Linked DNA regions of Lysinibacter sp. HNR. The protein of the gene in region 3 binds, or shares a complex with, the protein of the main gene of each other region. Links are inferred from orthologs where the notes say so. Each region holds a gene or a part of one and is shown on either strand. Other genes may lie near its edges.

Evidence for each region. The genes of interacting proteins can lie anywhere in the genome.
Region 1: the proteins of secY (region 3) and secA are in contact, whole or in part, in a crystal structure (PDB 3DIN), measured with the Thermotoga maritima proteins. The link is inferred for Lysinibacter sp. HNR from one-to-one orthologs. Residues at the interface, in WP_004081795.1 of Thermotoga maritima: Glu108, Gly109, Glu110, Glu111, Ala236, Glu237, Arg238, Arg239, Ile240, Thr241, Ile242, Gln243, Tyr244, Ala245, Arg246, Arg247, Val248, Thr249, Gly250, Arg251, Arg252, Val253, Tyr254, Gly256, Ala257, Ser258, Thr259, Tyr260, Leu261, Pro262; in WP_004082002.1 of Thermotoga maritima: Glu261, Ala262, Arg263, Lys300, Ala301, Arg302, Thr303, Ile304, Ile305, Leu323, Tyr324, Asp325, Pro326, Val329, Ser330, Tyr333, Ile336, Lys340, Phe345, Val349, Glu363, Phe364, Tyr374, Ser375, Gly376, Gly377, Glu393, Ile395, Thr482, Ser483.
Region 2: secY (region 3) and secG share a complex: the UniProt entries of both Escherichia coli proteins name them as parts of the sec protein translocase complex. The link is inferred for Lysinibacter sp. HNR from one-to-one orthologs.

The regions. Positions count from the first base shown.
Region 1 is NZ_CP121684.1:869,843-873,615, reverse strand. The notes cover bases 421-3,773. They hold secA (preprotein translocase subunit SecA), read right to left. Parts: upstream 3,429-3,773; coding sequence 621-3,428; downstream 421-620. Other genes in these bases: raiA (ribosome-associated translation inhibitor RaiA), read right to left, coding at 3,737-3,773. Outside these bases: FrondiHNR_RS03755 (ABC transporter ATP-binding protein), read right to left, coding at 1-355. UniProt on the Escherichia coli protein: Required for protein export, interacts with the SecYEG preprotein conducting channel.
Region 2 is NZ_CP121684.1:1,491,849-1,494,998, reverse strand. Bases 421-3,150 are described here. They hold secG (preprotein translocase subunit SecG), read right to left. Parts: upstream 2,048-3,150; coding sequence 1,793-2,047; downstream 421-1,792. Other genes in these bases: FrondiHNR_RS06705 (phosphoglycerate kinase), read right to left, coding at 2,918-3,150; tpiA (triose-phosphate isomerase), read right to left, coding at 2,136-2,924; FrondiHNR_RS06720 (RNA polymerase-binding protein RbpA), read right to left, coding at 1,431-1,793; pgl (6-phosphogluconolactonase), read left to right, coding at 601-1,323; FrondiHNR_RS06730 (glucose-6-phosphate dehydrogenase assembly protein OpcA), read left to right, coding at 421-581. In the rest of the region: more of FrondiHNR_RS06730, read left to right, coding at 1-420. UniProt on the Escherichia coli protein: Subunit of the protein translocation channel SecYEG. Overexpression of some hybrid proteins has been thought to jam the protein secretion apparatus resulting in cell death; while this may be true it also results in FtsH-mediated degradation of SecY.
Region 3 is NZ_CP121684.1:2,142,578-2,146,362, forward strand. The notes cover bases 514-3,456. They hold secY (preprotein translocase subunit SecY), read right to left. Parts: upstream 2,675-3,456; coding sequence 1,352-2,674; downstream 514-1,351. Other genes in these bases: map (type I methionyl aminopeptidase), read right to left, coding at 514-742; FrondiHNR_RS09725 (adenylate kinase), read right to left, coding at 767-1,351; rplO (50S ribosomal protein L15), read right to left, coding at 2,853-3,456. In the rest of the region: more of map, read right to left, coding at 1-513; more of rplO, read right to left, coding at 3,457-3,485; rpmD (50S ribosomal protein L30), read right to left, coding at 3,563-3,748; rpsE (30S ribosomal protein S5), read right to left, coding at 3,751-3,785. UniProt on the Escherichia coli protein: The central subunit of the protein translocation channel SecYEG. Consists of two halves formed by TMs 1-5 and 6-10.

The DNA.
Region 1 (3,773 bases), 1.3 Mb from region 3 along the record:
CAATAACAAGCGGGAGCATAACGTTATCGAGCACGCTCTGACGCCCGTTAAGAAAAAACTGTTGAAACACAAAACCGTAGTGCTTATTGCGCATCTTATTAATCTGTGAGGTACGCAAGGTAGTCACATCATGAGCGTCAAAGAAAATCTTCCCCTCGTCGGGCGTATCCAGCAGGGCCAGAACATGCATAAGTGTACTCTTGCCGGAGCCGGATTTACCCACGATAGCAACACGCTCGCCTTTGTTGATACTCAGACTCACTCCACGAAGCGCGTGAAACGCATTCTCTTTTTTTCCGTATGTTTTGCGCACGTTAACAGCGCTAATTGCGCCGTGCGAACCAGAATCTGTCACGGGATTTCCTTTTCACTAAGGTTCATCAAACGTTTTTATCAACGATCTTTTTAAGAGTATCTTCATGCCATGTTACGCGCCTATAAGGGTAACTACCCAAGTTATTTAGGGGGTTATCCCTACAGTCGTTACTCTTCGGCAATAAAACCACCGCGCAGGCTACGATAATCGGGAGATCTCCGGGCCAAGAAAATATGACAGACAAGAGTCCCACCACCCGAGTATAAGGTGGTGGGACTTTGTCATAGCTGGCTCGTAGGCTCTATTACTTTTTACCTTTTGCCCGACGCTCGGCGCGGTTGAGGGGAGCTGAAGGCTCCGCCGACTCCTGCTGACCGAAAGCCCCACGACGCGTAGGGGCTGCTTCCTCCTGAGGAGGAGCGGTCTGAGCCCCCTCCGTGGCTCTTTTACGGGCCTTCTCGGTGGCAGCCTTTTGAAGCTGTCCACGATCGTTGCGCACCTCAACGCTACCGTCATCGCTCGGTGCTGTGTAGCTCAGCTTTTGTAGATTGGGAGTATCGGTCTCAAGACCCTTGCCCTCAATAGCAACCGAGTGTTCAGCATTATCCTGAGCCTTCACCTGAACCTCAAGGTTAAAGAGGAGCCCCATAGATTCCTCTTTAATCTGTCCCATGCTGTTTTGGAACATGGCGTAGCCCTCGCGTTGATACTCAACCAGAGGGTCACGCTGAGCCATAGCGCGCAAGCCGATACCCTCTTTAAGATATTCCATCTCGTAAAGATGATCGCGCCAACGACGGTCAACCACGGCAAGAACCACCCGACGTTCAAGTTCACGCATTGCTTCAGAACCCAGTGTACGTTCACGATTTTCGTATGCCACGTGAACGTCCGAGAGAATCTCCCGCTGCACAAAGTCGCGGTTTATCTTACCCTTACTTCCCGCTTCTTCGATCACCTCGTCAATGCTGATTGATACGGGATAGAGCTGCTTGAGCTCGGTCCAGAGAGCGTCAAAGTCCCAATCGTCACCGGTTCCGTCGCCGGCATGAGTATCAAGAACAGCCGCGACAACGTCGTCCAAGAAGCCCTGCACCCGATCCTCGATATCGTCGCCCTCAAGAATATGGCGACGGTCTCCATAGATCGCTTCACGCTGGCGACTCAGCACATCGTCGTATTTGAGAACATTTTTGCGTATCTCGGCGTTACGTGATTCAACCTGAGACTGCGCGCTTTGAATAGCCTTTGTGACAACCTTGGACTCAATCGCAAGATCATCGGGAACATTGCCCCGCGACATCAAAGCGGTTGCCGCGCCCGAGTTAAACAGGCGCATAAGGTCGTCTGTGAGAGAAAGATAGAAGCGACTCTCACCGGGGTCTCCCTGACGTCCGCTTCGCCCTCGGAGCTGATTATCAATACGGCGGGACTCGTGTCTCTCGGTGCCCAGCACGTAGAGTCCACCAACCTCGATAACCTTTTCAGCCTCGGTCTTCACCGCGGCCTTCACCGAATCAAAAACCTCGTCCCAGGCGGCCTCGTATTCATCGGGAGTCTCGTGTGTGCTGAGACCCCTTGCGGTCATTTCGCTGACCGCAAGGAACTCGGCGTTTCCTCCGAGCATAATATCGGTTCCACGTCCCGCCATATTGGTAGCAACCGTTACCGCACCAAAACGACCAGCCTGAGCAATAATAGCGGCTTCACGAGCGTGGTTTTTAGCGTTGAGAACCTCGTGTCGAACACCGCGCTTAGCCAGAAGACGTGACAGATACTCGCTCTTCTCCACGCTGGTGGTTCCCACCAGAACCGGCTGGCCCTTTTCATGGCGCTTAGCGATATCTTCGACAACCTGAGCAAACTTAGCCTCTTCGTTCTTATAAATCAGGTCGGGCTGATCAATACGAACCATTGGCTTATTTGTGGGAATAGGCACCACACCCAGCTTGTAGGTGCTCATGAACTCAGCGGCCTCTGTCTCGGCAGTACCAGTCATACCCCCCAGCTTGTCGTAGAGCCTGAAGTAGTTCTGCAGGGTCACGGTTGCAAGCATCTGGTTCTCGGCCTTCACCTGAACCCGCTCTTTGGCCTCAATTGCCTGGTGGATACCCTCGTTATACCGACGCCCGGCCAGGATACGACCGGTATGCTCGTCAACGATCATAACCTCACCGTTCAAAACAACGTAGTCTTTGTCCTTGGTGAATAGAGCACGAGCCTTAATCGAGTTATTCAAAAAAGAGATAAGGGGCGTGTTTGCCGACTCGTAAAGATTGTTAATTCCCAGATAGTCTTCGACCTTCTCAATGCCAGACTCAAGAATACCCACCGTACGCTTTTTCTCGTCTACCTCGTAGTCCTCCTCCGGGACAAGGCGAGCGGCAATAGCAGCAAACTCGGTAAACCAGCGGTTGGCGTCTCCCGATGAGGGCCCAGAGATAATCAGCGGGGTACGAGCCTCGTCAATCAGGATGGAGTCAACCTCGTCGATGATTGCAAAATTATGACCTCTCTGCACCATTTCTGCGACGCTGCCCGCCATGTTGTCGCGCAGGTAGTCAAAGCCAAACTCATTATTAGTTCCGTACGTGATGTCGGCCTCATACTGTTCCCGCCGCACCGCAGGGGTCTGTCCCGAAACGATACAACCGGTGGTCATCCCCAGGGCACGAAAAACCCGGCCCATAAGATCACTCTGATAGGAGGCCAAGAAGTCATTCACGGTGACCACGTGGACGCCCTTACCGGAGATCGCGTTGAGGTACGCGGGGAGCGTTGCAACCAGGGTCTTACCCTCACCCGTCTTCATCTCTGCGATGTTCCCCAAGTGGAGCGCGGCACCGCCCATCAACTGAACATCAAAGTGTCGCAGTCCCAGGGTTCTTTTTGAGGCCTCGCGCACCGCCGCAAACGCTTCGGGCAGGAGATCGTCGAGGGTCTCCCCTGCCTCAAAGCGGCGTTTAAAATCCGCTGTCTCGTTCTTCAACTCCTCATCGCTGAGATCACTGAAACTCTCTTCTAGGGCATTAATAGCCTTAGCCTGATTGTGCAGACGTTTAAGAGTGCGTCCTTCTCCAACGCGCAAAACCTTTTCGAGTACTGAAGCCACCGATTTTCTCCATCTTGTCGTATGCAAAAGCAACCGCTTGCATCGTCGCGTCAGCAACGTGCAAAATCACTTTTGCCGTGAACTCTCATGTCTGAATCAACAATTGTCCACTCTACTAATCGTAGCGGGATGATGCTCTCTGACGAACTGTTTCACAACTAATTTGCATGGGAACCCCTAATTTTTCTTTATGAGCGAAATCGCTCCGGACTCCACATCCTGTAATTATGAACCGAACACGCCTTCCACAAAACTGCGGGGCAGCCAACCGGACTGCCCCGCAGTTAAGATAGACCCGTTCTCCTACGCTAACCAGCAACCACCGCGCGATCAATCTGCTGGTTC
Region 2 (3,150 bases), 650 kb from region 3 along the record:
TGGTCTGGTGGGCGGGCATCTGGCCCGGCCACGCCGCACACAGTACGCTTGGGCGTATCGCGCAGCGCCGAATTACGGATGCGACAACCCACCCCGACCCGCAACAGGCTCTTCGCGAACTTGCCGCCAACTACACTCCGGGAGACACGGATCTGGCCTGGTCGCGCATTACCCTGTGGCGGGCACAGTTGGCCACTGTTCTCGACCAGCCACCGTATGAGAAAGTAACGGACGTAGAGGTGAGTGGCTCCGTGGAGTCTCCTTCCACCACTCTGCTGGCTGCCTGGCTGACGCAGCAGCTCGACGTTCGAGTAACACACACCCTGCACCCTCGCAAGCAGGGGGGATGGGGCATTGATCGTGTTCAATTGCAGAGGGAATCCGGTACTACGGAGCTCAGACGCACACACGATGCTCTGGCGCAGCTCAGCATCCCAAATCAGCCTCTCCACGATCTGGCGCTCACCCGCCGCTCGCTCAGGGATTGCCTGGCTGAAGAACTGCGTCATCTGGATCCGGACGAGCTCTACGGACGAGTTATCACGCACGGAGTCGCCATGCTCCTGGGCGATGACGCTTAAAACTAGCGAAAGGCTTCTTGTGACTAAACGTGACGTTGTTATCAGTGCGGACGCTGCCTCCGCCGCGCAGAGAATCGCCGCAGACTTTATCGGTTTAATTGCTAATCTTCAATCCGAGGGCAAGACACCACGGGTGATCCTCACGGGTGGCTCCCTCGGTATTGAGCTTCTTCGAGTAACAGCGCAGCACGCGCTTGCGCAAGATGCAGACTGGGAAAACGTGCTTCTCTACTGGGGGGATGAGCGTTGGCTGCCCTCGGGACATGATGAGCGAAATGACGAGCAGGCTCTCAGGGCTTTTTTGCAACCCCTGAATATTCCTCGGGAAAACATCTTTCCGGCTCCAGTAGATGACGGTACACGATCACTCGACGAGGCTGCCGCCGAGTACTCCGCCACAATAGATTCTGCCCAGGCGAAGGGATTTGACCTGCTCTTTCTCGGGGTTGGCCCCGACGGACACATTGCCTCCCTCTTTCCGCACCGGGATGACCTCACCAACACGGACTCCGCCGTTATTCCAGTGCGTAACTCCCCCAAGCCGCCACCAGAGCGTCTCTCGCTGAGCTATCCGGTTCTGAACTCGGCAGATCGTGTGTGGCTTCTGTGCACGGGTGCTGCAAAACAGGAAGCTTATGAGCGCATTATGTCCGACACGTCAGTTGCCACTACTCCGGCCGCTGGCGTGCAGGGACGTATACAAACTCGCATTTATGCGGACGCGGAGTCAGCTTCAGAATAGTCTGTCGAAACACTGAACCACTATATGCGTGTGGCCCCCAACCGGTTAGTTGGGGGCCACACGCATATTATTTTTCGTGGGTGTAGAAAACCACCCCCACGCTTTGTTTAAGCTTTGAGGGTTCCTCGGCGGATGCGTAGCTGACGAAGGGCGTCCTCAAGGAGCTCCTCTGCCTCCGCCTCTGTACGACGTTCCTTGACATAGGCAAGGTGCGTCTTGTAGGGCTCTAGCTTTGCAACCTGAGGGGGGTTGTCTTTTTCACGCCCGGCAGGAAGCCCCGAGGAGGGGCAATCGATGCTCTCTGGAATCTCTTCTTCGGGAACATTCGCAGCGAAGTAACGTACCGTTTCATTCCCCAGGGCATCCCAGTAGGAAACCGCAACACGTTCGGCTTGGAAACCGTGATCCTGCTCTCCCATGGGTCCGGAACCCACGCGTGAACCGCGAATAGCGCTACCACCCGTTGCCATTACAATCCTCCCACATCGAACTTGGTGATCAACCCGAGCACCACGATAACCGCGAACCACACGAGTCCGAGAATAATCGTAATTCGGTTGAGGTTGCGTTCGGCAACCCCTGACGACCCCAGGCTTGAGGTCATGCCGCCACCAAACATATCGGACAAACCACCGCCACGTCCCTTGTGTAGAAGAATGAGCAGCGTCAGTAGCAAACTCGTTATACCGAGAATGATCTGGAGGATGACCTGAAGGATTTCCACCGAAAAGTGCCTTTCACAATTGGAGAGCGCGTCACTAATGACGCTTTAAACCTCACACTAGTATACGTTATGAGCAGGGGTATCGTCGCTAAACGCCAACATGTTTTTTGAACTGGACGATACGCACAAACTCTTCAAGCTGCAGGCTTGCACCACCCACCAGCGCACCGTCGATATTTGTTTCTCGCATAAAGCTAGCAATATTGTCCGACTTTACGGAGCCACCATAAAGAATCCGTGTTGCGGCGGCAGCATCATCACCCAAACCCTCGGCGATCACCTCCCGGAGAACACCGCACACTTCTTCTGCCTGTTCCGGGGTTGCTGCCTGGCCCGATCCGATCGCCCACACCGGCTCATAGGCAACAACAATCTCGGCCTCGGGTGTCAGGGACGTAAGGATTTCCCGCAATTGTCCAGCGGGTACCGCGCTGGGTCCGTGCTCAGCAAGATCCTCGGCGGTTTCTCCCACACAGATCACCGGAACAATATTATTTTTGACTGCGGCTGCAGCCTTGGCTCCGATCTCAGCATCGGTCTCTCCGTGATATTGACGACGCTCAGAGTGCCCCACAATCGCATAGTGAGAACCAAGACTTGAAAGAAACGCGCCCGATACCTCCCCCGTGTAGGCTCCAGACTCGTGCTGAGAAAGATCCTGAGCACCGAATCGCAACTCTAGTTTGTCACCAGAAATCAGGGTTTGAACGGAGCGAAGATCAGTGAAAGGGGGAAAGACCGCCACCTCAACCTGCTCAAAATCGTGTGCAACATCGGTTAAGCTCCACGAAAGCTTTTGCACAAATGCGATCGCCTGGAGATGATCCAGATTCATTTTCCAATTGCCCGCGATAAGGGGTGTACGCTGGGTTACCATCCTAAAACCTCCAATCCCGGGAGCTCTTTGCCCTCGAGAAACTCAAGACTGGCACCTCCACCAGTCGAAATATGTCCAAATTGATCATCTCGATAACCGAGCTGGCGCACAGCGGCGGCGGAGTCTCCCCCACCGACAACTCCGAGACCACGTACCTCGGTGAGAGCCTCAGCCACTGCTCTGGTACCCTCTGCAAAGGCTTCAAACTCGAAGACGCCCATCGGCC
Region 3 (3,785 bases):
TGTGGACGGCAACACTGTGCTCCCAATGTGCCGCGGAGAGTCCATCTACCGTGGCTACAGTCCACTCATCGTCCCGAACAAACGTATCGGTAGAACCCACCACCACCATGGGTTCAATCGCAACCACAAGGCCGGGCTTTACCTCGGGTCCACGCCTATGAACCCGATAGTTGTAAACGGGAGGCTCTTCATGCATGGATCGGCCAATCCCGTGTCCAATATAGTCGGTCAGTATTCCGTAGTTGCCCTGCGACTCAATGTAGTCCTGGATCGCCTCCCCCACCTCATTGAGGTGTTTTGCGCGAGCAAGACGAGCGATTCCTCTCCACAGTGACTGTTCGGTCACCTCGGAAAGACGCTGGCGTTCGGCAACAAGTTCTGGACGAGTTGGGTCGGGAAGAACAACGGTGAACGCTGAATCACCGTTCCACCCGCCAATCTCCGCCCCACTATCAATCGACACAATGTCTCCGGGTTGAAGCACACGATCGTTAGGGATGCCGTGAACCACGTCCTCGTTCACCGAGGCACATATTGTGTGGCGGTATCCCGGAACCTGCTTAAAATTAGATCGCGCGCGCCTCTCGGCCAAGGCGGCCTCTGCCGCCGCGTTTACACTCAGAGTTGTTGCACCCGGCACAATCGCCATGCGGGCTGCCTCAAGCGAGGCTGCTGTTGCAAGCCCGGGAGCAACCATCTGCCGCAGCTGCTCGGGGGTCTTATAGATTGACTTACGAAAAATACTCACACCAACACAGCACTTTTGCTAGGCAACCGCGGCAAGTCCAAGCACAGCCGTAATGCGTGCAAAAACCTCGTCAACCGTTCCAATGCCGTCCACCCGAACCACGAGCTTACGCTCGTCATAGGTCTTAATAAGGGGTTCGGTCTGGGCCGCGTACACGTCCTGACGGTGCCTAATGATCTCTTCCGTATCGTCAGAGCGCCCCTGCTCCTGCGCACGCTTCAGCAAACGCGCAACAACAGCATCGGTATCGGCCTCAAGCAACACGACCACATCTAATTGATGACCGGAGGCTGCAAGAATGCGATCCAACTCCACGACCTGTTCGGGGGTACGGGGATAACCGTCAAGCAAAAAACCACCGAGCGCGTCATGCCAGGCGAGACGATCGGCCACAATCTTGTTGGTGAGCTCATCCGGAACGTATGATCCGCTATCAACAATCGCTTTAACCTGAACGCCAAGCTCAGTTTTTTCCCTAATATTTTCGCGGAAAATATCTCCGGTAGAGATAGCGGGAACTCCTAGACGTTTGGCAAGAAGGGCCGCTTGAGTTCCCTTACCAGCACCGGGCGGGCCGATGATAAGAAGACGATACACACTCATTTATTTAAGAAGTCCCTCATAGTGACGCTGCTGCAACTGCGCGTCAATCTGCTTCACGGTCTCAAGACCGACACCCACGATAATAAGAATCGAGGCTCCACCGAAGGGGAAGTTTTGGTTAGCCTGCACCAGCGAGAGGGCGATCAGCGGGATCAGAGCGACGATACCCAGGTAGAGAGAGCCGGGGAAGGTGATGCGTGTAAGAACGTAATCCAGGTACTCAGCAGTGGGGCGTCCCGCGCGAATACCGGGGATGAAGCCACCGTATTTCTTCATATTCTCGGCGACCTCTTCGGGGTTAAACGTGATCGCGACGTAGAAGAAAGTAAAGCCAACGATGAGGATGAAGTAAAGAAGCATGTAGAGCGGATGGTCACCCTGGGTGAGGTAGTTAGAAATCCACACGACCCACTCTGCGGGCTCTTCACCCGCCTGCGGCTGGTTAAACTGCGCGATAAGGGCCGGCAGATAAAGCAGCGAAGAGGCGAAGATAACGGGAACAACACCGGCCATATTCACTTTAATGGGGATATAGGTGTTGTTTCCACCGTAGGTACGGCGGCCCACCACACGTTTGGCATACTGCACAGGGATACGGCGTTGTGACTGTTCCACAAACACAACCAACCCGATGATGACGATACCCACCGCGATAACAAGCAGGAAGACCTCAAAGCCCTGTGACTGCTGAATAGCCCAGAGAGAGCTGGGAAACTGTGCAGAGATCGAGGTGAAGATCAGGAGGGACATTCCGTTACCAACACCGCGCTCCGTGATGAGCTCGCCCATCCACATGATGAGACCCGTTCCCGCAGTCATGGTCACAACCATGAGCAGAACAGCGTACCACGAGTTATTTGTGAGTAGGTTTGCACATTCGGTCTGCGTGTTCGCTCCAAAGAGAAGACCGCTACGGGCAACCGTAATGAGCGTTGTGGACTGAAGAACGGCCAGAGCAATGGTGAGGTAGCGCGTGTACTGGGTGAGGCGGCTCTGACCCGCCTGCCCTTCTTTGTGAAGCGCCTCAAAGTGAGGAATCACCACACGAAGTAGCTGGGTAATAATCGAGGCCGTGATGTACGGCATGATTCCCAGCGCAAAAATTGAAAGTTGTAGAAGCGCTCCACCGCTGAAGAGGTTAACCAGCTCGTAGAGCCCGGAGGTGTTCTGGTTCACGGCAAGACACGATTGCACATTTCCAAAATCGACAAATGGCGCGGGTATGAACGACCCCAGGCGGAAAATCGCGATGATTCCCAGGGTGAACCCAATCTTGCGTCGCAGATCTGGTGTTCGGAAAATTCGACCGATAGCGCTGAACAAAAAAGCCTCCTGCTTTTGTTTACCGTTTCTCCCAACGGCGGGGTGAGCTAACCAATTACTGAGCCTACACGTATTCTGCAGGCCTGTTAATGGCTAATGCGGGGCAATACTCAACACACCTGTAAAACCACAGTGTTTTGTGGCCCGAGTTTGTTGGTATTGCCCCACATACATGTATTTAGTTTACGGAACCGCCGGCAGCAACGATTTTCTGCTCAGCCGAACCGGAGACTTTGTCTACCGAAACGTTAAGCTTCACCGAAATATCGCCATCGCCAAGAACTTTGACCCGCTCGTTTTTACGAACAGCGCCCTTGGCAACCAGGTCACCAACGGTCACGTCACCACCCTGGGGGTATAGCTCTGCGAGCTTGTTCAGGTTAACAACCTGGAACTCGACACGGAAAGGGTTCTTAAACCCGCGCAATTTGGGGGTGCGCATGTGCAGCGGCATCTGCCCACCCTCGAAACCGGCGCGAACCTGGTAACGAGCCTTGGTTCCTTTGGTTCCACGACCCGCTGTTTTACCCTTGGAGGCCTCACCGCGACCCACACGGGTACGTTCTTTTTTTGCACCGGGTGCGGGGCGAAGGTGATGCATCTTCAGGACCTGCTCACGCGGCTCAGCGCTTTCGGCAGCTTTCTTAGCCTGAGCAGCCTTCTTAGCGGGTGCCTTCTTAGCCGGAGCCTCAGTGGTATCAGCCACAGCCTTCTTGGCCGAAGCTTCCTTGGCTGAGGTCTCCTTGGCCGGAGCCTTTTTAGCGGGAGCCTTCTTTGCCGCGGTAGCGGAAGACTCAGCAGTATCAGCCACAGCCTTCTTAGCGGGAGCCTTTTTTGCGGGGGCCTCTACGGACTCCACTTTTTTGGCTTCTTTCTTTTCCTCGGCCACTAGTCGACCTCCTCAACCTTGACCAGGTGAGCAACAGTCTTGACGTAGCCACGGTTCACCGGGTTGTCTTCGCGGACGACCGTCTGGCCGATCTTGCGAAGCCCCAGGCTACGAAGCGTGTCTCGTTGATTCTGACGCTCACTGATTTTGGACTTAATCTGCGTGATTTTTAGGCTCTTAGCCATTGTTAGGCACCTGCCTTTGCCGCTGCGGCTTCAGCCG